Regions from separate parts of the Proteus hauseri genome, predicted to be linked through region 2. Evidence: predicted binding sites of a transcription regulator. Region 2 holds the regulator's gene; each other region holds the start of a gene.
What was found. The regulator LexA, encoded in region 2, represses DNA repair genes until DNA is damaged. The targets are predictions, from matches to a motif close to TNCTGTATGTACATACAGNA.
Positions count from the first base shown of each region.

Region 1: the regulator LexA is predicted to act here: its motif matches at 2,288-2,307, upstream of sulA (SOS-induced cell division inhibitor SulA).
Region 3: the regulator LexA is predicted to act here: its motif matches at 3,310-3,329, upstream of PH4a_RS12975 (DNA translocase FtsK 4TM domain-containing protein).
Region 4: the regulator LexA is predicted to act here: its motif matches at 3,853-3,872, upstream of PH4a_RS14120 (metal-dependent hydrolase).

Region 1 is NZ_CP026364.1:2,925,107-2,930,603, forward strand. It holds gene matP (macrodomain Ter protein MatP) at 1-25, shown strand, start outside; gene ompA (porin OmpA) at 283-1,368, opposite strand; gene sulA (SOS-induced cell division inhibitor SulA) at 1,717-2,268, opposite strand; gene PH4a_RS13255 (TfoX/Sxy family DNA transformation protein) at 2,495-3,103, shown strand; gene yccS (YccS family putative transporter) at 3,216-5,393, opposite strand.
Region 2 is NZ_CP026364.1:1,148,326-1,153,822, reverse strand. It holds gene plsB (glycerol-3-phosphate 1-O-acyltransferase PlsB) at 1-778, opposite strand, end outside; gene PH4a_RS05280 (diacylglycerol kinase) at 909-1,280, shown strand; gene lexA (transcriptional repressor LexA) at 1,408-2,019, shown strand; gene zur (zinc uptake transcriptional repressor Zur) at 2,118-2,648, opposite strand; gene PH4a_RS05265 (single-stranded DNA-binding protein) at 2,983-3,513, opposite strand; gene uvrA (excinuclease ABC subunit UvrA) at 3,763-5,497, shown strand, end outside.
Region 3 is NZ_CP026364.1:2,846,038-2,851,534, forward strand. It holds gene cydD (heme ABC transporter permease/ATP-binding protein CydD) at 1-1,127, opposite strand, end outside; gene trxB (thioredoxin-disulfide reductase) at 1,268-2,227, opposite strand; gene lrp (leucine-responsive transcriptional regulator Lrp) at 2,771-3,265, shown strand; gene PH4a_RS12975 (DNA translocase FtsK 4TM domain-containing protein) at 3,400-5,497, shown strand, end outside.
Region 4 is NZ_CP026364.1:3,100,529-3,106,025, forward strand. It holds gene htpX (protease HtpX) at 1-493, shown strand, start outside; gene PH4a_RS14110 (hypothetical protein) at 624-1,484, opposite strand; gene PH4a_RS14115 (L-cystine transporter) at 1,631-3,022, opposite strand; gene PH4a_RS14120 (metal-dependent hydrolase) at 3,270-3,836, opposite strand; gene hxpB (hexitol phosphatase HxpB) at 4,080-4,748, opposite strand; gene PH4a_RS14130 (YniB family protein) at 4,947-5,486, shown strand.

The sequences.
Region 1 (5,497 bases), 1.8 Mb from region 2:
AGGAAAAGATAAAACAGAAAAATAATAAATCAACTTAGCGCGGTGTTGAATAACTTTTAGCAAAAGAGACTAATAATTTTGTCTACTTGTTGTTATTTACTGTCGTTTCCTATTGCCAAAATATTTGTCCATGTTGTTCCTATACTATTCTCTGCCTTGTAATTTTCAATCTGTTATATGTGTGCTTTATATATGTATTTTATACAAATTAATCATAAAAAAAACCCTGCCAATTTGACAGGGTTTTTGAATTCTCAGCAGTAGATAAATCTACTATCAGAATTAGTTACCAGGTTGAACAACAACTTCAGTTGTACCTTGGATTTCGATTTCTACACGACGGTCTGGCGCTAAGCAGTCGATCAGTTTTGCACGAACTTTAACGTTGTCACAGGTATTACCTGTAACTGGGTTTTCTTTACCACGACCTTCTGCAGAGATGCTGTTTGCAGGGATACCTTTAGATACCAGGTAATCTACTACAGATTGAGCACGTTTTTCTGACAGAGGCAGGTTGTAGTTTTGAGAACCGATACGGTCAGTGTAACCGATAACAACTACACGACCTTGAGTTGGGTCGATGTTAGCCAGTTCGCTGTACAGACCATTCAGAGCTTCTTGACCTTCAGCTTTCAGTGAAGATTTGTTGAAGTTAAACAGAACGTCTGAACGCAGAGTAAAGGTTTTGTTTTCTACAACTGGAGCTGGAGCTACAACTGGTGCTGGAGCTACAACTGGAGCTGGAGTTTCTTGGTTGAAACGGTAAGAAACACCAACACTCAGCATGCCATTGTCTGGGCGAGTATTCAGTGTGTCTTTATCACCGATGTTGTTGATCCATTGGTATTCGATACGAGTAGCGATGTTTGGAGTGATCGCATATTCAGTACCTAAAGCAACTAATGGAGAAACACCAGTGTCGTTTTCAGAGAAACGTTTTTGGTTCAGTGAAGTAGCGCCAACTGTTGCAGTTGAATCTGCACGCCATACCATACCACCTAAACGAGTATAGACGTCTAAGTCTTCCATTACTGGATAGCTTAATTTAGTTGTTAACTGGATACCTTGTGCTTTGAAAGCACCGTTATCGTATGAACCTTTATAAGTCATACGACCTAACCAGTCATAACCCAGTTCAAAACCTAAGTATTGGTTGTATTGATAACCAGCAAATGCACCGGCACCTAATTGATCACGGTGAGTATTACCGTTACCAATAGAAGTATCACCGAAATGATTACTTGTACTTTGGTATTGTGACCAACCTAATTTACCACCAGTATACCAGGTGTTGTCTTTTGGAGCTGCTTGCGCTGCAGTTGCGAAAGCTGCCACTGCCACTGCTAATGCGATAGCTGTCTTTTTCATTTTACGCCTCGTTATCATCCAAGTTAGGCATTTGGCTTTAAGCCTTATTATTTGCCCTTGGTTAAATTATTGTTAGGAATTCTATGCTTTCATCAAATGATGATCCCAAAAATTGGGATTTAAAGCATAACCTTAACGATATAAAGTCTACAATGAACTTAAAAAGTTACAAGTATCCCTTTAATATTCGACTTAAAATTTTAAAAAAATCCGTCGATTGCTACAATAGGGAACATTCTGTGTTTTTGTTAAATTTATTGTAACTTCATGATTTAGGTTATAAATCCTTATTCCTTATCTTAAATGATATCTAGGCATTTTGAGTATTAGGAAAACTCTTAAATTTCACTAATGGTAGTGTAATGAATGAATTTTTACGGAATTCAAATGTCGTTTAAAAGTATTTGTACTTTCTATTTGGATATTATTCTTATTTTGCTGACGCATAATAAGACCCAAACTTTTGCCTTGGCTGGCAGCAGATTCTAAAGCTTTCATTTCATCTGACGATATTTCTGGTAACCACGCTAAAACAACACTGTAATTTCCGCTCATCAATGCTTTCTTCATTAAATCTACAGTTGTGATGGCATGAACATGATTCAGTTGTATGATTTTGTTTAAAGGCAAACCTGCTTGTTGTAGCCAATGACGGTTTAGTTTTTGTTGTGGATTAACCCAAAGTAACCAACGTGATTCATGGCTATACTGCTTAAGCAGTGGTAATAAAATATGGTTGATAACCAGTGGGTTTTGATAAAGTAATTCGCTTACCATGCCATGCTTATCATTTGGTACAGAAGCTATAGCACTAGATGCTATAGATAGAGGCAATACCTCATTTGAGATCTCTTGGAGAATGGTATGTTGTCTTGTCGGAGATGATGTTGAGATTTTCATATTTACCTCATTCATTATGTACTGTATGAATATACAGTATATCTAAATTTCGCTTAAATCAAGAGCAATTTTTTGAAAGTTGATCTCAATTTTTATCTAAATCCATAATTTGGGGAGGATAGCTATTGGCAGAAAAAGAGAAATTATTTATTGTTTTATATATCCAAGTAGTATTCATGTTTTTGAATTCAAAGATAAAAAATGTAATGCCAATTATGGAGTTTTAATGCTGTTTTTATCTGAGCAAAGGAAGGCTCGTGTGTTATCGCGTATTGCGAAATATGGAGCGTTAACCACTAAATCGCAATTTGGTGGTTCTAGTTTGATGGTTGATGAAATTATATTAGCTATAAATTCAGATGGTGAATTTTACCTAAAAGGAAGTGGATTTTTAGAGACGCTATATAAAGCAACTAAAATGAATGCTTATGTCTATTTAAAAAAAGGAGGGCCAATAACGTTACGTTACTACCGTATCACCGATGTGATATGGAAAGATCAAAAAAAATTAGAACAGTATATTGATTTATCATATCACTATAGTGTTCAGGAATATTTAGGGCAGCGAAAACAGCCTAGTAGAATAAAAGATCTTCCTAATCTTGGGGTTATGTTAGAGAAAAAGTTAAATCAAATTGGAATTAATAAAGTAGAAGAATTACGACATCTAGGTGCTAAAGCGAGTTATTTAAAATTAATACAGTTGTATAACTATAAAAATAGTGAGTTATTGCTTTCTTTAGCTGGGGCAATTGTTGGGTGCCATCGTTCAGTATTACCTGATCAATTAAAAATGGAATTACTGAATTGGCATGATGAATTATCATTTTTATGATGATGAAATTTAATAGCCGTACTATTCGATAACCGTGTTGAGTAAATATTAAATGTTATTTTCTCTAATGTTCTTGTGGGAATTAGAGAAAATAACTATCTATTTTTAAGGTTTAACTTTGCACCGTTTCATTGTGTTCTTTTTTACCTAATTCACTTGACTCAATGAATTGGATACAACTGACTATTTGTGGAAGTAAATCAAGTAATAGTCGAATTTGAGTGAGAACTAATTGAGCACGGCTATCCTCTGTATTAGAAAGTGCATTCACGCGCTCGAGTAGTTGATGATGAGTTTGTTTAAAAGCATCGTCTTGATATTCTTTTCTGCGTAGCGCGCTATCAATATAGCAAACTGTATCGTTTAACAATGTCAGCACTGCTTCGTCTGTTATTTTATTGCGATGAACACCTAACGCTGAAATGTAACTTAATAAAGTATGGTTTAAACAAAGTAACTGAAAAGCCTCTTCTTGAGAGGTCTGATAACTTTTCGGTTCCGATGCCATATTAGAAATTAATGATGCCAGTTCGCCATCACTGCTGTGTGCATTACGGCGAGCAATACGATAATTCACGCTATTGTCTTTACCTTGATAATATTGAATAAGAATAGCATCAAGATAGTAACAATTATGTGTCATAGTTTTATTAATGACTAAAGGGAGTTGACGAAATTTCCAATCAGGCCAAATATAACTCACTGCAAACCATGCAATAGCACAACCTATTACAGTATCAACTATACGAGGTAAGGCAACATCATAGCCTTCACCTAATAAATTAAAGCTTAATAACACTAATAAGGTAATAAAAAGTGTGGCATGGGCATATTGTATTGTTCGAAAAGCAAAGAAGAGAGTGCCTGTTACCACAATCAACACAAGTTGCCCTTCGATAGAAGGTACAAAATAAAGGATTGGAAAGCCGATTAAAATACCAATAATAGTGCCACTTACACGCAGAGTGAGTCGTCGGCGTGTCGCATTATAGTTAGGTTGACAGACAAAAAGACTGGTTAATAAAATCCAATATCCTCGATCTAAATTAAAAAATTGAATAATGGCATAACCAATACATAAAACGAGAGACATCCTTACGGCATGTCTAAATAATGCTGATTTAGGGGTAAGATGCCCTTTTATTCGTAATGCAATATCTCTCCACCCGGTTAAGCCTTCATCAGATAACTGTGTCTCTTCTTTTTGGTCATGAGATATTTGATATTGTTCTGTGCTGATGCTTCGTAATAATGCATCAATCCCTTGGAGATTTTGCAGTAAATTATATAAAGGTCCAATTAAGTTTGGTTCTGTGGTGGTCTTTTTTAATAGATTAAGAGAGTTTTCTAAATAATTAATCGCACGTTCAAAGTGTGGGTTATGCTGATATTTCTTATGCCATAGAATAGATTGAGCGACTTGTTCACAAGCTCTAGCCTGCATAGAAAGTAGACGCTGAAAGCGGAATAGCACATCACTATGACGTAATTCATTGCTTAATAGCTGATATTGAATATGAGATGAACTCGCTCTTTCATGAATATCCTGAGCAACAAAGTAATAATGAAGAGTAAAACGACTACTACGTTGACCACGGTCACCTTTTAAACGACTTAATAGTGTCAATTTTGTTTGGCTCATCGCCTCAATTAACTGATTATTAGCCATAGCTAGCGTGTAAAGTGACTGCTTATAATCTTCTTCTATATCAGGATCAAACAAAGTTGCTTTTGCTTCAAGATAAGCTGAAAGCTGTTGGTAATAGCGCGTTAAACTATCTTGAACAGGGCGAATAGGAAATAAAAGATGGCCAATTAACGTTAATACGTTATACCAAATAGCACCCAAAAGTAATAAAGCAGGTTGTTCATACCAAATAGGGAATATAGGCATCCCAAGCATAGTATAAATTGCAATTAACAGTGCACCAAAAGCAATAGTGGCATAACGTTGGCCTAATGCACCTAATAGAATAAAACCCCAAGTAGAAAGTGCGAGACCAAAAAAGAATAAAATAGGGTAAGGATAGAGTATACCTATTGATGCGGAAGCGATAAAAAAGCAGCAAAGGGTAATAACTAAATTTTTTAATCGACCAACAAGTCTATCATCTAAGTCGGTTAATGCCGCTGCAACCACACCTAAAGTCAGTGGTATTGTATATTTAGGTTCTTGTCCTAAAATCCAAGGAAATAAAGTCGTTCCCGTAAGCGCGATTATTATGCGAATATAATATAAAAAATGGCTATTATAGATAAATCGGCGTGCGCCATTTAGCAGATTGAACACAAAAAGCCCTTAAATAAACAAGATGAAGATAATTACCTCTTAGAATATAGGGTTTATCACCGATTAAAAAGGGCTTAACTACAGACTATTTGTTATTTATTGCA
Region 2 (5,497 bases):
TAGCTGCAATTTCTTCCATAATATCAGTGGCATTTTTGCGAGCTTTATCCAACGAGATTTTTTTCGCTTTTGATTCATCTTCAATTGCTTTTTCAATGGCTTTTGATGCCAATAATTTCTTGAAGAGATCTTGGCGCGCTGGCAGCTTAGGACCAACCGCAGCGAGGCGTTGGCGAGAAAAGTGAATACGAGCAACACGTGCAAGTTTTCTCGCTATACTGGTATCAGTGCCATGTTCATTTGCCATATCTCGCATCGAGACGGTTGGCGAGAAACGAACAAAGCTATCTCGTCCAAGCCACAGGATCGCCATAAATTTCTGGATCCCATTAAGCAATCTTAGGTGAGGAACGCCATTATGACCTTCTCGACCAGGAGATCGACCAAACATCACAGAAACAGGCAACATCTCTATATCAAGATGAGGATTATTGCGATGAGCATCGAGATACGCATGAAACGTTTTTACCGAGTCTTTACGCGGGTCTGGTGAATAATAGCGAAAGAGCCTTGGGCCATCATCAATAAAGACGTAGGCAGGTAATTTGGTTCCGCTAATGTCTATTGGCTGCAGTGGATCAGGCAGGCCTAAAGACAAACATTGCTGTCGTAATGTAAGTAAGTCAGCCTTAGAATGATAAGGCAGAACATAAAGGAAAGATCGCGACGTATCTAACCCTAATTCTGTGATAGGATTAGTCGGGACTCGTTTGCTTTTTACCAGTAATTTTAGTGGTAAATTCAATGTGTTATAATATATTTTACGCCAAGCTGACATAAATAGTTGTAGCCTCTTATTAGCAATACTTTGAAAGCATAACAGAAAGTCTTTCTGAGATCTGTGGTGCTGTGACAATATTAATAGAGAAAAGTGGCAAATTAATAGTTTGTTTTCGATAGAGTTTATTATGGCTAATCAAAATAAAGGTTTTACCCGGATCATAAAAGCGGGTGGTTATTCATACAAGGGCATTCGTGCGGCATGGCTTAATGAAGCTGCATTTAGACAAGAAGCCGTTGTAATGTTAGTGGCAATTATCCTTACATTTTTCATTGATGTCAGTGGGCTAGAGCGCATTTTACTCATCGGTTCCGTCGTGCTGGTGGTTATTTTAGAACTGGTTAATAGCGCAATAGAAGCCGTTGTAGACCGCATTGGCCCTGAATATCATGAACTTTCAGGACGAGCCAAAGATATGGGCTCTGCCGCCGTTCTTATTGCTATTATATTGGGATTATTTACTTGGGGAACTATTCTTTGGGGACATTTTTTCTCTTAAAGGTAAAAAAGTCGGTTTTAGCCTGAAAATAATCTAAAGATGAGTGTTTTATATTCATTTGTGGTTCCAAATCTGCATATACCTGTATATACTCACAGTCTGACTGTATAAACAAACAGGGGGCGGAATGAAAGCATTAACTGCAAGGCAGCAACAGGTTTACGATTTGGTTCGTGATCACATTTCGCAAACGGGTATGCCACCAACACGGGCTGAAATAGCATCTCAACTTGGGTTTCGCTCACCAAATGCGGCAGAGGAGCACTTAAAAGCTCTTGCTCGTAAAGGCGTGATAGAAATTATCTCTGGTGCATCTAGAGGTATCCGTTTGCTACTAGAAGAAGAGCCAGATGGCTTGCCATTAATTGGGCGAGTTGCTGCTGGTGAACCTCTTTTAGCGCAAGAACATATCGAAAGCCATTATCAAGTAGATCCTGCATTATTTAAGCCAAGTGCAGACTTCTTATTACGTGTTAATGGTATGTCGATGAAAGATATTGGTATTATGGATGGCGACTTACTTGCTGTGCATAAAACCCAAGATGTACATAACGGACAAGTTATTGTTGCCCGCATTGAAGATGAAGTTACGGTAAAACGCTTTAAGAAAAGCGGTAATAAAATTGAGCTTCATGCAGAAAACCCTGAGTTTTCACCCATTATTGTCGATTTACGTGAACAAAGCTTTACTGTTGAAGGTTTAGCGGTAGGTGTTATTCGTAACGGTGAATGGTTATAATTTGTACCAAAGTAAGTCAAAACAACTTATTTTATAAAAATGCAGATGATGTGTTTATTCACTAAATCATCTGCATTTTTTGTTTGTTCTAAACGCTATCAACGTGGCTTATAGTCGCCCGTTTTTCTATGTTTAAGATTTTCATCAATACTATGGTCATGATGACAACCTTCAGGATGTGTACACTCTTGTGCTTCATGGCATTGTGAACATAAGCCGTGAATTTCAATCACACTATGGCGTAAATGAAAACCACCATCCTTTGCTAAAATTGCTATCGCATCTTCGATTTTATGGCTGTTTTTTTCAGTAACAGATAAACAGCGATCACAAATCAACATCACAGAAGTGTGCTCAATATCATCAAAATGATGACACAGCACATAACTATTGGTGGATTCTATTTTATGGATAAATCCTTGCTCGAGTAAAAATTCTAGCCCGCGGTAAACCGTTGGCGGTTTTGCTTGTGGCTCAACTTGGCGTAGTAAATCTAATAAATCGTAGGCGCTGATAGCAGAAGGTTGCTGCATGATCAGACGCAATACTGCCAGACGTTGTGAAGTCAGGCGAACACCTCGTTTCTGGCAGATCTTTTCTGCCTGAGCGAGCAATTTCTCTTCATTCATGGGGATAAGATGCTCTCAGACGTTATTAATTGCCCAGATCCTACCATATTTTTCAAGAGTAAACCTTTGTGTAAAGTGGGGTTTTATGAAAATAACTTTGCTTGTTTATTTTGTTGTTACACATTGTTTATTGGTGTTTTATTTGGATAAAAAAGCAGTTTTGTATTTGGTTTGGATTATAAATGTGAATGGTGTGTGCTTACTTTACACACCTAGTATAAGGCTGCTTTATTAGGTAAAGCGCTTTATATAAGAAAAATATAATTCGCTAATTATAAAAAACCCAGCGATAAGCTGGGCTAATTCTTTACGAACCAGTTCTTAGATAAATCTATCAGAACGGAATATCATCATCGAAGTCGATAGGGGGTTCGTTGCTTTGTGCTGGGGCAGCAGGTTGTTGAGCAGGGCGAGATTGTGTGCCACCACCGCTAAATTGTTGTGATGCTTGTGGCTGTTGTGGTTGACCCCAACCGCCTTGACCACCTTGTGAAGGTGCGTTGTCTTGTCCTCGACCGCCGCTACCTAACATCTGCATGGTGCCACCGATATTAACGACAACTTCAGTGCTATATCTGTCTTGACCACCTTGGTCTTGCCATTTACGAGTTTGTAATTGGCCTTCGATATAAACTTGTGAACCTTTGCGCAGATATTCGCCTGCAATTTCAGCTAACTTGCCGAAAATTACCACACGGTGCCACTCGGTTTTTTCTTTCATTTCACCGGTTTGTTTATCGCGCCAGCTTTCTGAAGTTGCCAGTGTCAGGTTTGCTACTGCACCACCACTAGGCATATAACGGATTTCTGGATCCTGCCCTAAATTACCGATAAGAATAACTTTGTTTACGCCTCTGCTCGCCATGTGCGGTACTCCTGCGAAAGTAAATTTTTTGAAATCATAAGCGAATAAGTTTATCACGTACGCTAAAATTTGAATATGAACTTGATGAATTTCTCATTTGAGGAGGTCGTCGAGATTTTTTGTTTCAAACTGTGTGTTTACATTATCATCAAGTTTCACTTTATATACTGTATATCCATTCAGTTGGTTTTGTGTAATAATAATCCGATTATTTCTTTTTCGGCGACTCTCTTAATCCGGGATATGTTCATGGATAAAATCGAAGTACGGGGCGCTCGCACCCATAATCTAAAAAATATCAATTTGGTCATTCCTCGCGATAAACTTATTGTTATTACGGGGCTTTCTGGCTCAGGCAAATCTTCTTTAGCCTTTGATACCCTCTATGCAGAGGGACAGCGACGCTATGTTGAATCGCTTTCAGCTTATGCTCGCCAGTTTCTTTCATTAATGGAAAAGCCAGACGTTGATCATATTGAAGGTTTATCACCCGCTATTTCGATAGAGCAGAAATCGACATCACATAACCCGCGCTCTACGGTGGGTACTATTACTGAAATTCATGACTACTTGCGTCTATTATTTGCGCGAGTTGGTGAGCCTCGTTGTCCTGATCACGATATTCCATTAGCGGCACAAACCGTCAGCCAAATGGTAGATAACGTTTTAGAACAACCAGAAGGTAAGCGCTTAATGTTGCTTGCCCCAGTTGTTAAAGAGCGAAAAGGTGAACATATCAAGTTGCTCAATAACCTTGCTACACAAGGTTATATTCGTGCACGTATTGATGGCGAAGTGTGTGATCTCTCTGATCCACCAACACTAGAGCTACAGAAAAAACACACTATTGAAGTAGTCATAGATCGTTTTAAAGTGCGAGATGATCTAGCGCAGCGTTTAGCGGAATCTTTTGAAACCGCATTAGCGCTTTCTGGCGGCACTGCTGTTATTTCTGATATGGACGATAGTAACGCTGAAGATATTGTTTTCTCTGCTAATTTTGCTTGTCCAGTGTGTGGTTATAGCATGAGCGAATTAGAACCTCGCTTATTCTCATTTAATAACCCAGCGGGTGCTTGTCCTACTTGTGATGGCTTAGGTGTACAACAATTTTTTGATCCGGAATTAGTCATCCAAAATCGTGAAATTTCTCTTGCTGGTGGTGCTATTAAAGGCTGGGATCGTCGTAATTTCTACTATTTTCAGATGTTACGATCTTTAGGTGAACATTATCATTTCGATGTTGAAGCGCCGTTTGATTCACTGCCAGATAATATCCAAAAAGTGATTTTAACGGGGTCAGGCAAAGAAAATATTGAATTTAAATATACTAATGATCGTGGTGATGTGGTTGTTCGTCATCATCCATTTGAAGGTGTATTAAATAACATGGAACGCCGTTACCGCGAAACAGAATCAAGCGCGGTACGTGAAGAACTTTCTAAATATATTAGTAATTGTTCTTGTACTTCTTGTGGTGGTACACGTTTGCGCCGTGAAGCGCGTCATGTGTATGTTGAAAACACGACGCTGCCTGAAATTGCTGATTATAGTATTGGTCATGCGATGACCTTTTTCCAAAATTTAAAACTTAGCGGTCAACGCGCTAAGATTGCTGAAAAAGTGCTGAAAGAGATTGGTGACAGACTTAAGTTTTTAGTTAATGTGGGTCTAAATTACCTCACACTTTCTCGTTCTGCTGAAACTTTATCGGGCGGTGAAGCGCAACGTATTCGCTTGGCAAGCCAAATTGGTGCAGGTCTTGTGGGTGTAATGTATGTATTAGATGAACCTTCAATTGGGTTACATCAACGAGATAATGATCGCCTACTTGAGACATTGATCCATTTACGTAATTTAGGTAATACTGTGATCGTGGTTGAGCACGATGAAGACGCGATCCGTGCCGCTGATCATATCATTGATATTGGGCCAGGTGCGGGTGTTCATGGTGGTGAAATTGTTGCTCAAGGAACACTAGAAG
Region 3 (5,497 bases), 1.7 Mb from region 2:
CGGTTAATAGTGAAAGTTAATGGCCCTGCTAATTTCACCCCTTTATGAGATAAGATTTCGAGTTCATGGGCTGTAATTTCAATACTTTCAGAGGCGTTAATTGACTCTTTACCTTGAAAGTGTGGTGTTTCACCATCTGATTCAAGAAATTCCACTAGAGATTCAGCCGCACCTACGGCTTGTGCTTTGGCATGATAATAAGTACCTAAATCACGTAGTGGCTGGAAAAATTCAGGTGCAAGGATCAACGCCAAAAAGCCAGAAAATAGCGTTACACCTAAACCATAACTACCGAAGTTCAGCTCACCTAAGTAAGAAAAACCGAAATAAACAGCCACTACGGCAATAGATATAGCCGTAAAGAATTCCAGAACACCAGAAGAGAGAAATGCCATTCTCAATACTTCCATCGTGCGTTTACGGAAATCCTCAGTCGCTTGTGTTATTTGTTTTACTTCTGCCTCACCACGATTAAATAAGCGTAAAGTATCAAGGCCTCTTAATCTATCGAGAAAATTACCACTTAATCGACCTAATGCGAGAAAATTACGGCGGTTAGCATCAGCGGCACCTAAACCGACTAATGCCATAAATAAAGGAATAAGCGGTGCTGTGATAAATAAAATTAAGCCTGCAACCCAGTTAACAGGAAATACAGTAATTAAAATAAGAATAGGAACAATGGTTGCTAAATACATTTGTGGCAAATAGCGTGCATAGTAGTCTTGCATATCCTCTATTTGCTCAAGAATAATTGTTGCCCAACTCCCCGCAGGCTTACCTTTAACCCAAACTGGGCCTAGTTCTTGTAGCCTGTCGAGTACTATTTTACGAATTTGTTGCCTGACTGCCATGCCACAGCGATAACCAACTCGCTCGCGGATTGCCGTAATGATGGCACGTAAGAAAAAAATACCAATAAGTGTGAGAAAGGTGGGTATATGAGCATCACGGCTAAGATGATCCATGATAAACGCTTGAAGTAAAACGGCCAGTAACCATGCTTGAGCAATAATTAATAAACCACTTACTACACCTAAAAACATTGATAGCCGTAGCCATCGGCGGGCTGGAGCACTTTGCTGTTTCAGCCATCGAACCAATTCATTTTGTTTAGTTTTATCCATAAGAAAAGATTCAAATCTGCAGGTGAGATACAAAGTATCAGAAAGGCCATAAGTAAAAGTTCTTACTATTGGCAACCAGCGTAGTATGTTACATGTTAAAAGGCGCTACTGAAATAGCGCCTTGAAAGGAAGTGATGATTTTAATTGTCTTTTAGTGCGTCTAAGTAACGTTCTGCATCTAAAGCAGCCATACAACCAGTACCGGCAGAGGTAATTGCTTGGCGATAAATATGATCCATAACATCGCCAGCAGCAAAAACACCTTCAATAGAGGTTTGTGTTGCGTTACCTTGTGTACCAGATTGTACTTTGATGTAACCATTATCAAGCTCAAGTTGACCATCAAAAATAGCGGTGTTTGGGCTATGGCCAATAGCAATAAAGACACCCATAACATCTAATACTTCTGTATTGTCACTTTTGGTATCTTTTAAGCGAACTTGAGTAACGCCCATCTCGTCGCCAAGAACTTCATCAAGTGTACGATCAGTATGTAAAATGATATTGCCGTTATTCACTTTATCCATTAAGCGATTAATTAAGATTTTTTCAGAACGGAAAGAATCACGACGGTGAATAAGATGTACTTCAGCTGCAATATTGGCTAAATAGAGCGCTTCTTCTACGGCAGTATTACCACCACCAACAACTGCGACTTTTTGGTTACGGTAGAAAAAACCATCGCAAGTTGCACAAGCAGAAACACCTCGGCCTTTAAAGGATTCTTCTGAAGGTAAGCCGATATAACGAGCAGATGCACCTGTTGCGATGATTAAAGCATCACAAGTATATTCTTGTTCATCACCAAATAGGCGGAAAGGGCGGTTTTTCAGATCGACTTTATTAATATGGTCAGAGATAATCTCTGTCTGGAATTTTTCTGCGTGTTGAAGCATACGATCCATTAAACCGGGTCCGGTTAACCCTTCTGGGTCGCCAGGCCAGTTTTCAACTTCTGTTGTTGTTGTAAGCTGTCCCCCTTTTTCAACACCAGTAATCAGCACTGGTTCCAAATTTGCTCTTGCGGCATAAACAGCGGCTGTATAGCCAGCAGGACCTGAACCTAAAATAATAAGCTTGCTATGTTTGATGGTGCTCATGAATACCTCATCTCTGATTATGCTTGATGCGAAGTGAGCGATTGTAGGAGAAATAAGAGGTTAAAAAAAGCGATGGAGCGGAAATAGGCATAATATTTTAGCTATTTTAGCAATAGTCACTAGCTATGTAGTTATTAATTATAGAGTTATATTGCGTTGACATCATCGAATTAACCTGACACTTTTTGCTTTACAATTGATGCTTATCTTGCATATATAGAGAATAACATAGCGCCTTGTTCTGATTTTTACTCATTTACTTTGACAATCCGCTATACATTTGCGAAAACATGATTGTAAAAGACAATTATCCTCAAGCGTTATATGCATCATTTTATAGACAGACAGGGTATGAGATAGTTATTTTACAAAATTAGCTAATAAGTATTTAGATAAAACATTTATTTTATCTGGCATTAAAAGAAAATAGATTGGTAGTTTGCTCTGACCGTTTGATACCGAAGTTTCAACACTGATTCTGATGGTGTACAGGTATGGGTATAGGAAAATAAAGTAAGAGAAAAAGAGAAAGAGAGTATAGAGATGATTGATAATAAAAAACGTCCGGGTAAAGATCTTGATAGAATAGACCGGAATATTCTAAATGAGCTCCAAAAAGATGGCCGCATTTCAAACGTTGAGTTATCTAAACGTGTAGGTTTATCACCAACACCATGTTTAGAGCGCGTACGTCGCTTAGAACGCCAAGGATTTATTTCTGGTTATACTGCACTGTTGAATCCTCATTACCTTGATGCATCATTACTGGTATTTGTGGAAATTACATTAAACCGTGGTGCTCCAGATGTTTTTGAACAATTCAATATGGCTGTTCAAAAATTAGAAGAAATCCAAGAGTGTCATTTAGTCTCTGGTGATTTTGACTATCTGTTGAAAACTCGTGTGCCTGATATGTCCGCTTATCGTAAATTACTGGGTGAAACCCTGTTACGTCTTCCAGGTGTCAATGACACTCGTACCTATGTGGTTATGGAAGAAGTTAAACAGAGTAACCGCCTAGTTATTAAAACTCGCTAAGCCAACTAATAGGTTGGTGCAAAATAGGAAAATTTTAGGTACACTCCTGTTTATGCATACAGTTTCAACGCTGGGATATCTCAGCGTTGTTCCGTTTTAACTTTTAACCCTAAGCTAAACCTGGAGAGCCCTCTTTGAGCCAGGAATATACAGAAGATAAAAATATTCGTTTGACCAAGATAAGCAACCGTCGTCGTGTTTGGGAAGCTATTCTCATATTGATTGGCCTCGGTGCTATCTTTTTAATGGTATCGCTATTTAGCTTTAATCCCTCTGATCCGAGTTGGTCACAAACTACTTGGAATGAGCCTATTCAAAATTTAGGCGGCAATATCGGGGCATGGTTAGCTGATATACTATTTTCTGCTTTCGGCTTACTTGCCTATGCTATCCCAGTTGTTGTGGTATTGGGTTGTTGGAACTCTTTACGTTATCAACAAAATCGCGAATATACTGATTTCTTCTCGCTTTCATTAAGAACAATTGGCGCTTTAGCGTTGATATTGACATCTTGTGCATTAGCAGATCTTAATTTTGATGATATCTATAATTTTAGCTCAGGCGGGGTTATTGGTAGCTTATTTAGCAAAGCTTTATTACCGTGGTTCAATCTATTAGGTGCAACGCTTGCATTGCTGTCTGTTTGGGCTATTGGTTTTACTTTATTCACCGGATGGTCATGGTTGACCATTACTGAAAAAATTGGTGCAGTTATTTTAGGTGGTCTTGGCTTTATTACTAACCGAGGTCAACATGAAGCAGAATATGATGAAGATGAAGCACAAGAGCAAACTGATGACTTTATCGAAGATACCGAAAAAAATAACGAACAACAAATAACTGCGGCTGAAGATAGCGACGATATTCTATTTTCTGCACCATCGGCACTTGAACTAGCTCGTCAAAAAGATCTTGATTCTTTACAACAAGAGACAGAAAAAAATCTCAATTTACCTTCTTTCTCAGCCACAAACGAACGTGCTGAATTGGCAGCAGAACCTGAAATTGAATCTAGTTTAAATGTTGCAACAGCCTCAAATACAGCTAAAGTTGAAACACCTGTTTATGCTCAACAAACTACAGAACAATTAAATGACGAGCCTGAGCATTATCGTTTTGATATTCCCGAAGCATTTTTGAAAACAGAAACACCGTTAGAAGCAGCGGATACAGTAACTTCAGTAGTACAAGAAGTTGTACCTTCATTTTCACCATTTACTGAAGATAGAACGACAATATCGACTCAACAACCAGCAGAAAACGCATTTAGTGTGGGTAGAGCAGAGCCGACTTTTACATTATCGTCTGAAAATGAGGGGGCTTCTTTTGCTCAAACGGCATCGGCGACAGCAGGTGTGGCAACGAGTGCAGTTGTTGCTCATGCAGCACAAGTAAAACAAGGCTTAGGGCCAGAACTCCCTAGACCCAATCCCGTCCGTTTACCTACCCGCCGTGAATTATATGGCATTCATATTCCTTCTCAGCGAGAAGCTGAACTACGTCGTCGAGAAGAGGCTATTCAGCCAGGATCTGAAAATGAGCTTGAAGATATTCAAGAACAAGCTAATTTTGAGCAAGAACTGCGTCAGCAATTTCTTGAACAACAACGTGAACGTTATGGTGAAGATGATTCACAACGACATAACGAATCAGATGCACTGAAGCCTGACTATCAGCAAAATAATCACAATGATTTTGAGCCAACCATTACAGAAAATACTTTTTCGTCAATCGATGATAACGAGGTTGATGAAGAAGAACAGCAACTTGCGGCGCAGTTTAAACAACAGTTGCAAGCGCGTTATGGTGATGATGCTCCATTTGAAGACGATGATGAAATCTTGCCCCAAATATCAACAATAGGGGCAGCAGTTGCATCAACCACACAACCCGTTGTAGCAGGCTATCAGCCACATATTCAACATTCTTTTGCATCACAATCGACGCCTAAAGCGCCAGAGACAAATGAGATAGCAAAAAAAATGAATTACCCAACCAGTAATGCATTTTTGCAAATATCACCCCGTGATGACGAAGAAGAAGAGTACAGCCCGACTATTGAGCTAAAAGAAAATCTTTCAGCATTAGAGGCGTTTTCACCTATTGATGATCTTTTAGATGAAGAACCCGCCGAGCCTGTATTTATTCCAATTATTACTGAGGCAGTTAAACAAAATATTGCACCGCAAGCAGATATTGAACCTCAATCTAATATGGTTCAACATTTTGCAC
Region 4 (5,497 bases), 2.0 Mb from region 2:
CCGCGATGAAGCCGAAGCAGTTATTGCTCACGAAATTAGCCATGTCGCTAATGGTGATATGATAACGATGACTTTGCTGCAAGGTGTAGTGAATACTTTCGTTATTTTTATTTCTCGGATCATTGCGCAATTTGTTGCTAACTTTATCTCTAACGATGACGAGAGTGAAAGTAGCAATGGTAACCCTTGGGTTTATATGGGGGTATCAATGGTTCTGGAGATTGTCTTCGGTATTTTAGCAAGTATCATCACAATGTGGTTTTCTCGTTACCGTGAGTTCCATGCTGATGCTGGCTCAGCAAAACTTGTTGGCCGTGAAAAAATGATTGCAGCATTGCAACGTTTAAAAACCAGCTATGAGCCACAAGAAGAGAGCAGCATGATGGCATTTTGCATCAATGGCCGTAATAAATCATTTAGCGAATTATTTCTTTCACATCCACCACTAGATAAACGCATCGAAGCATTACGTAGCGGTGAGTATCTGAAGTAGTAGGATTGTAAAATGAAAAAATAGAGACTAATAAATTTAGCCTCTAAAGAAAAAACACCAGAGCAGTTATTGTCTGGTGTTTTTTATTTTAAATTGTGGGTAATGATTAATGTACAAGTTTCAATATTAATTATAGGTAATTTCCAAAATATGTTATTACTTTCTCTTCGTTAAGTTTAAGCGCACCGTTCCAGCCGGCCCAAGGCATTTCCATATCAGAACGGCCTTTTGTATTTTTTAATTGTTGTTCCATTATGGTGATATCACCAAAGTTATTCCATTTATCAAGCGATAACGAAATAAACTGATTTGGTATCACGCCAATTAATGCTAGAGACTGTAATATGCCGCGTTTAGTATATCGATCTCCAGAAATAATTTTGGCATCGTTTAAACGTTTTTCAAAACGGCCTGGTGTTTCGTCTTCTGGTGCTATACGCAGTAAATCTAGTAATTGGTTGAATACCTTTTTATCATTATCTGTTGGTATAACAGGTACTGTTGTTAGCAGGTGTTTCAGGTTTAAGTAAGCATATAGAGTGTTGCCTGTATAGGAATTGCCATAATATAAACAATACTGGAAATAGCTATCATTAATATATTGAGGTTTATTGTAATCGCTACAGATCCAACAACAGGCATATTGTGGTTTTTCTAAATAATCATGTAAGGGTAATGTTTGTAATTTATGATAGGCACCCAATACAGATCGTCCCCGAGGATAACTTCCTCCAACACCAGCGACAAAAGCATCTAGACAGCGTTGAAATATTAATGTTGGATCGTTTTTTAAACTGTGCAATTTAGTGATGATATCTGCGTGATCATGAAAAGACGCAATATTATTTGGCTGCCAATTAAATTCGGATAAAGTGTTCTGTTCCTTTTCTGACAATGTACTGATGTCATAAGTAGATACAGCACGTTGAGCATCATATTGGCTGTTCTCATATTTATATAATTTCCGTAAAACCCGCATAATTTTTTGCACAGATAGAGACCTATTATAATTAGTGAGAGTGCGAATTGTTTTGTATCAATGTAACCCTATGTATTAAGTTAATTTAAATGCAAAAAAAAGCCAGTTCATTTTATAAACTGGCTTTTATCTTTTTATTACAATAAGGAGCTAATGCATTATTTAATGCTTAATTCAGCTTCTTCTTCCTGATTGAAAACGTCTTTATTGGTTTGCCCCATAATCTGGCTGGTAATTGTACCTGCAGTCATAGAGCCACTTACATTTAATGCAGTACGTCCCATATCAATTAATGGTTCAACCGAAATCAGTAGCGCAACTAAGGTGACAGGTAAACCCATTGCTGGTAATACGATAAGCGCTGCAAATGTAGCACCACCACCGACACCTGCAACACCTGCTGAACTGATAGTGACAATACCAACTAAAGTTGCAATCCATAGAGGATCAAATGGGTTAATACCTACTGTTGGTGCTACCATCACTGCTAACATCGCAGGATAAATACCCGCACAACCATTTTGACCAATAGTTGCCCCAAATGATGATGAGAAGCTGGCGATTGACTCAGGAATACCGATGCGTCGAGTTTGAGTTTCGATATTTAGCGGAATACTTGCTGCACTAGAGCGGCTAGTGAAAGCAAAGGCTAATAACGGACCCGCTTTTTTAAAGAACTTAATTGGGCTCAAACCCGTTAATCCAACGAGCAAGCCGTGAACAATAAACATAAGAGCAATGGCGACATAAGAGGCAACAACGAAGCTACCTAACTGGATAATGTCATGCATATTGGAGCTCGCAACAACCTTAGTCATCAGTGCCATTACACCATAAGGTGTTAATGCCATAACGATGCGAACTAGCTTCATTATCCATACTTGTAAGCAATCAATTGCAGCTAAAACTTTTTCGCCACGAGGTTGGTCATCTTTTAATAGTTTTATTGCAGCCATGCCTAAGAAAACAGCGAAAATAACAACACTAATAATTGATGTTGAGCTTGCGCCAGTTAAATCAGCAAATGGATTTTTAGGGATAAAAGATAAAATCAGCTGTGGTACTGTTAAATCAGAGACTTTGCCAATATAGTTTTGTTCAATGGCAATTAAGCGCTTAGCTTCTTGTTCACCTTGAATTAAGCCTTCAGCAGATAAACCGAATAAATTGGCAATAACAATACCAATTAATGCTGAGATTGCAGTAGTGAATAAGAGTGTACCTATAGTTAATCCACTAATTTTTCCTAGTGATGATGCTTGGTGTAAGCGCGACACAGCACTAAGAATAGAAGCAAAAACTAATGGCATAATGATCATTTGTAATAGTTGAACATAGCCATTACCCACGATATTGAACCAAAGAATAGATTCTTTAATGATAGGATCATGTGAGTCATAGAATGCGTGTAGTGCTAATCCAAATGCCACCCCGAAGACTAAGCCAACGATAACTTTCTTTGATAGGCTCCACTGACGTTGGCTTAATTTAGCCAAGATGAGTAATAGCACCACAAAGACAAGTACGTTAATGATTAACGGAAAATTCATCTTAACTCTCCAACGAGATTTCTATTTATTTATATGATTTCAGCGATTGTATGCGATATGAGTTCTTAGAATATAAGAAAGGATATAACGGCATCAATTCGCTATATGGTAACAGGATTGTTAATAACTTTTTATAATTAATTATTATTTTATATAGCCATTTGGTTATAAAGACAAGAAAACTGGGCATAAAAAGATGTAAGTAATTATAAATAGATAGATAAACGTAGGGTTTTGTCAGGGGATGTTAAAATAACGTGCGCTTGTCGTGGTATATCTGTAACCAGTTATTGACTTGTGAAGGCAGACTAATAGTGAAATGTGGCGGTAAAAAAAGAGCGCCCACAAGGATAAGCACAGAAATAAATCGCTCACCTTTTTTACTGTTTTTCTTTCCTAAAATAGGCAGTGCAAAACGTATTTTCAGCGGCCATAAAAAAGGAACACCTGCTGGAGTAAGCATATCGGCAATTAAATGACTTAAATAGCCAAGTAATAGTGCATGAAAAACATCTGCCGAAATATTCAAGCGAGGAGAAATCTGTATTTCCCATAAAATGGCTAAACCACAAAAGGCTAACAAGCTATGTGTAAAACCTCGGTGGCCACAAAGCTTTGAAAGTGGAATTGAAATAATACGCAATAATCGGCCAAGAATAGAACCAGGGTGATCTAAATCAGGTAATAGCGAGCCCAATAAGACAGCAGGGATCATGTGAAACCAATCACCATGAGCGAGAACGGGAGTAATTTCAAGTTTCTGAGCTAATACCAGTGTAGCAACAGAAAAAAGTAAGTGTCCTTCAGCTGTCATTCCATTTCTGTTCGTTTGCTGTTCATTTATACAGTGATTAAGTATAAAAGGTTTCGACAACAACTAACAGACATAAAAGATAAAAATTGTCTTAATTATTAAGCAATAACAGCAATATTTTATTTGATTGATTCAAAAGTGATCAAATTTAGGATAAAGAACTGAATGTAAAAAAATTGGCATAAAAAAATCAGAGATAAAAGGGAACGCTATCGCTAGAGATCCCTTTCTATATTTGAAAAGTTAGCCTAATAGATCAGCTTTAGTAAGGTCATTGAGTGATGCTATTTTCGCATCAGCTAAACCCCACCACTTTTCATTAAATTGCTGCTTTGCAGGAACAACGATAGAGCGCATTCTTGCTCCTTTACATGCAATCATACCATTACGTGAATCTTCTAATGACACACAGTGAATAGGATCAAGATTAAGTGCTTTAGCTGCATTTAGATAAACTTCAGGATGTGGTTTGCTATGTGGTAATGCATCAGCAGAGATAACAGCCGAAAAGTAATGGCGAATATTAAATAATTCAAGGACTCGTTCAAGCATAAAGTCAGGTGATGCTGACGCTAATGCAATTTTTAACCCTGATGATTTACAAAGAGATAATGCATGCTCAACGCCGGGCAAAAGTGGTTTTGTTTCTTCAATTAATTGAACAACACGAGAAACCATTTTTTGTTTTGCTTCTTGTTTTGAAACACCTTGCCATGGTGATGCTTTATACCATATATCAATAACTTCGTTTATTCTTAAGCCCACCATATCGGGCATGTGTTGTGCTAACGTTAAATCGACACCTAACTCAGCAAAGACCTCATGTTCAGCTTGCTGCCAAAATGGTTCAGAGTCGATTAATAAACCATCCATATCAAAAATAGCAGCTTCAATAGGGAATTTAAAAGACATGTTACTCTCCAAAATAAGGTCTATGTTGATGAAACGTGATTGTATCAATAGTTACTAGGAAAATCTTTTTAATCAGTTTCTTATTTATTTTTGAAAATAAATAGTAAGAATAGGTACTATTAATTTATTGCGTTATTAGCCGTTAATTAGACTACGATAAATAGATAAATATTGACCAATTCTACTAGTGAGGGTGTGATGAGTTATCAATATGCAGGGTTATATGCCATTTTAAAACGAGTTTTTGGTTGGCTTATTTTTATTCCTGCTTTTATTTCTACCGCGATATCTTTGATTGGATTAGCCGCGATGCCGCGTGCTACTGGTGAAGGTGTTAATGCGGTTATTAATGATTTTTTTCGTGTATTAGCAGAAATGGTGCAATTTAATACGCCATTTCTTAATTTTTTTTGGCATAACTCGCCAATTCCTGATACACAAATGGGTTTTAGCTCAGCGAATATCACTTTTTTTGTTATTTTTGCTTTAATGTTTGTTGGATTGGCATTCAGTGCTTCAGGGATCAGGATGTACCGACAAGTAAAGTATTTAAAAGAAAATATACAAGATCAACTTATTCTTGAGCGGGCGATGAAAAGTGGTGTAACCGCAGAGGAATTACAACAGAACATTAAACTGCCTCGGCATACGATATTTACACAAATTATGGTGCTTTATCTTTCACCTATTATTGTTATCGCGATAGGTTATTTTTTACTGAAATTCCTAGGTTGGTAACACGTTGTTGT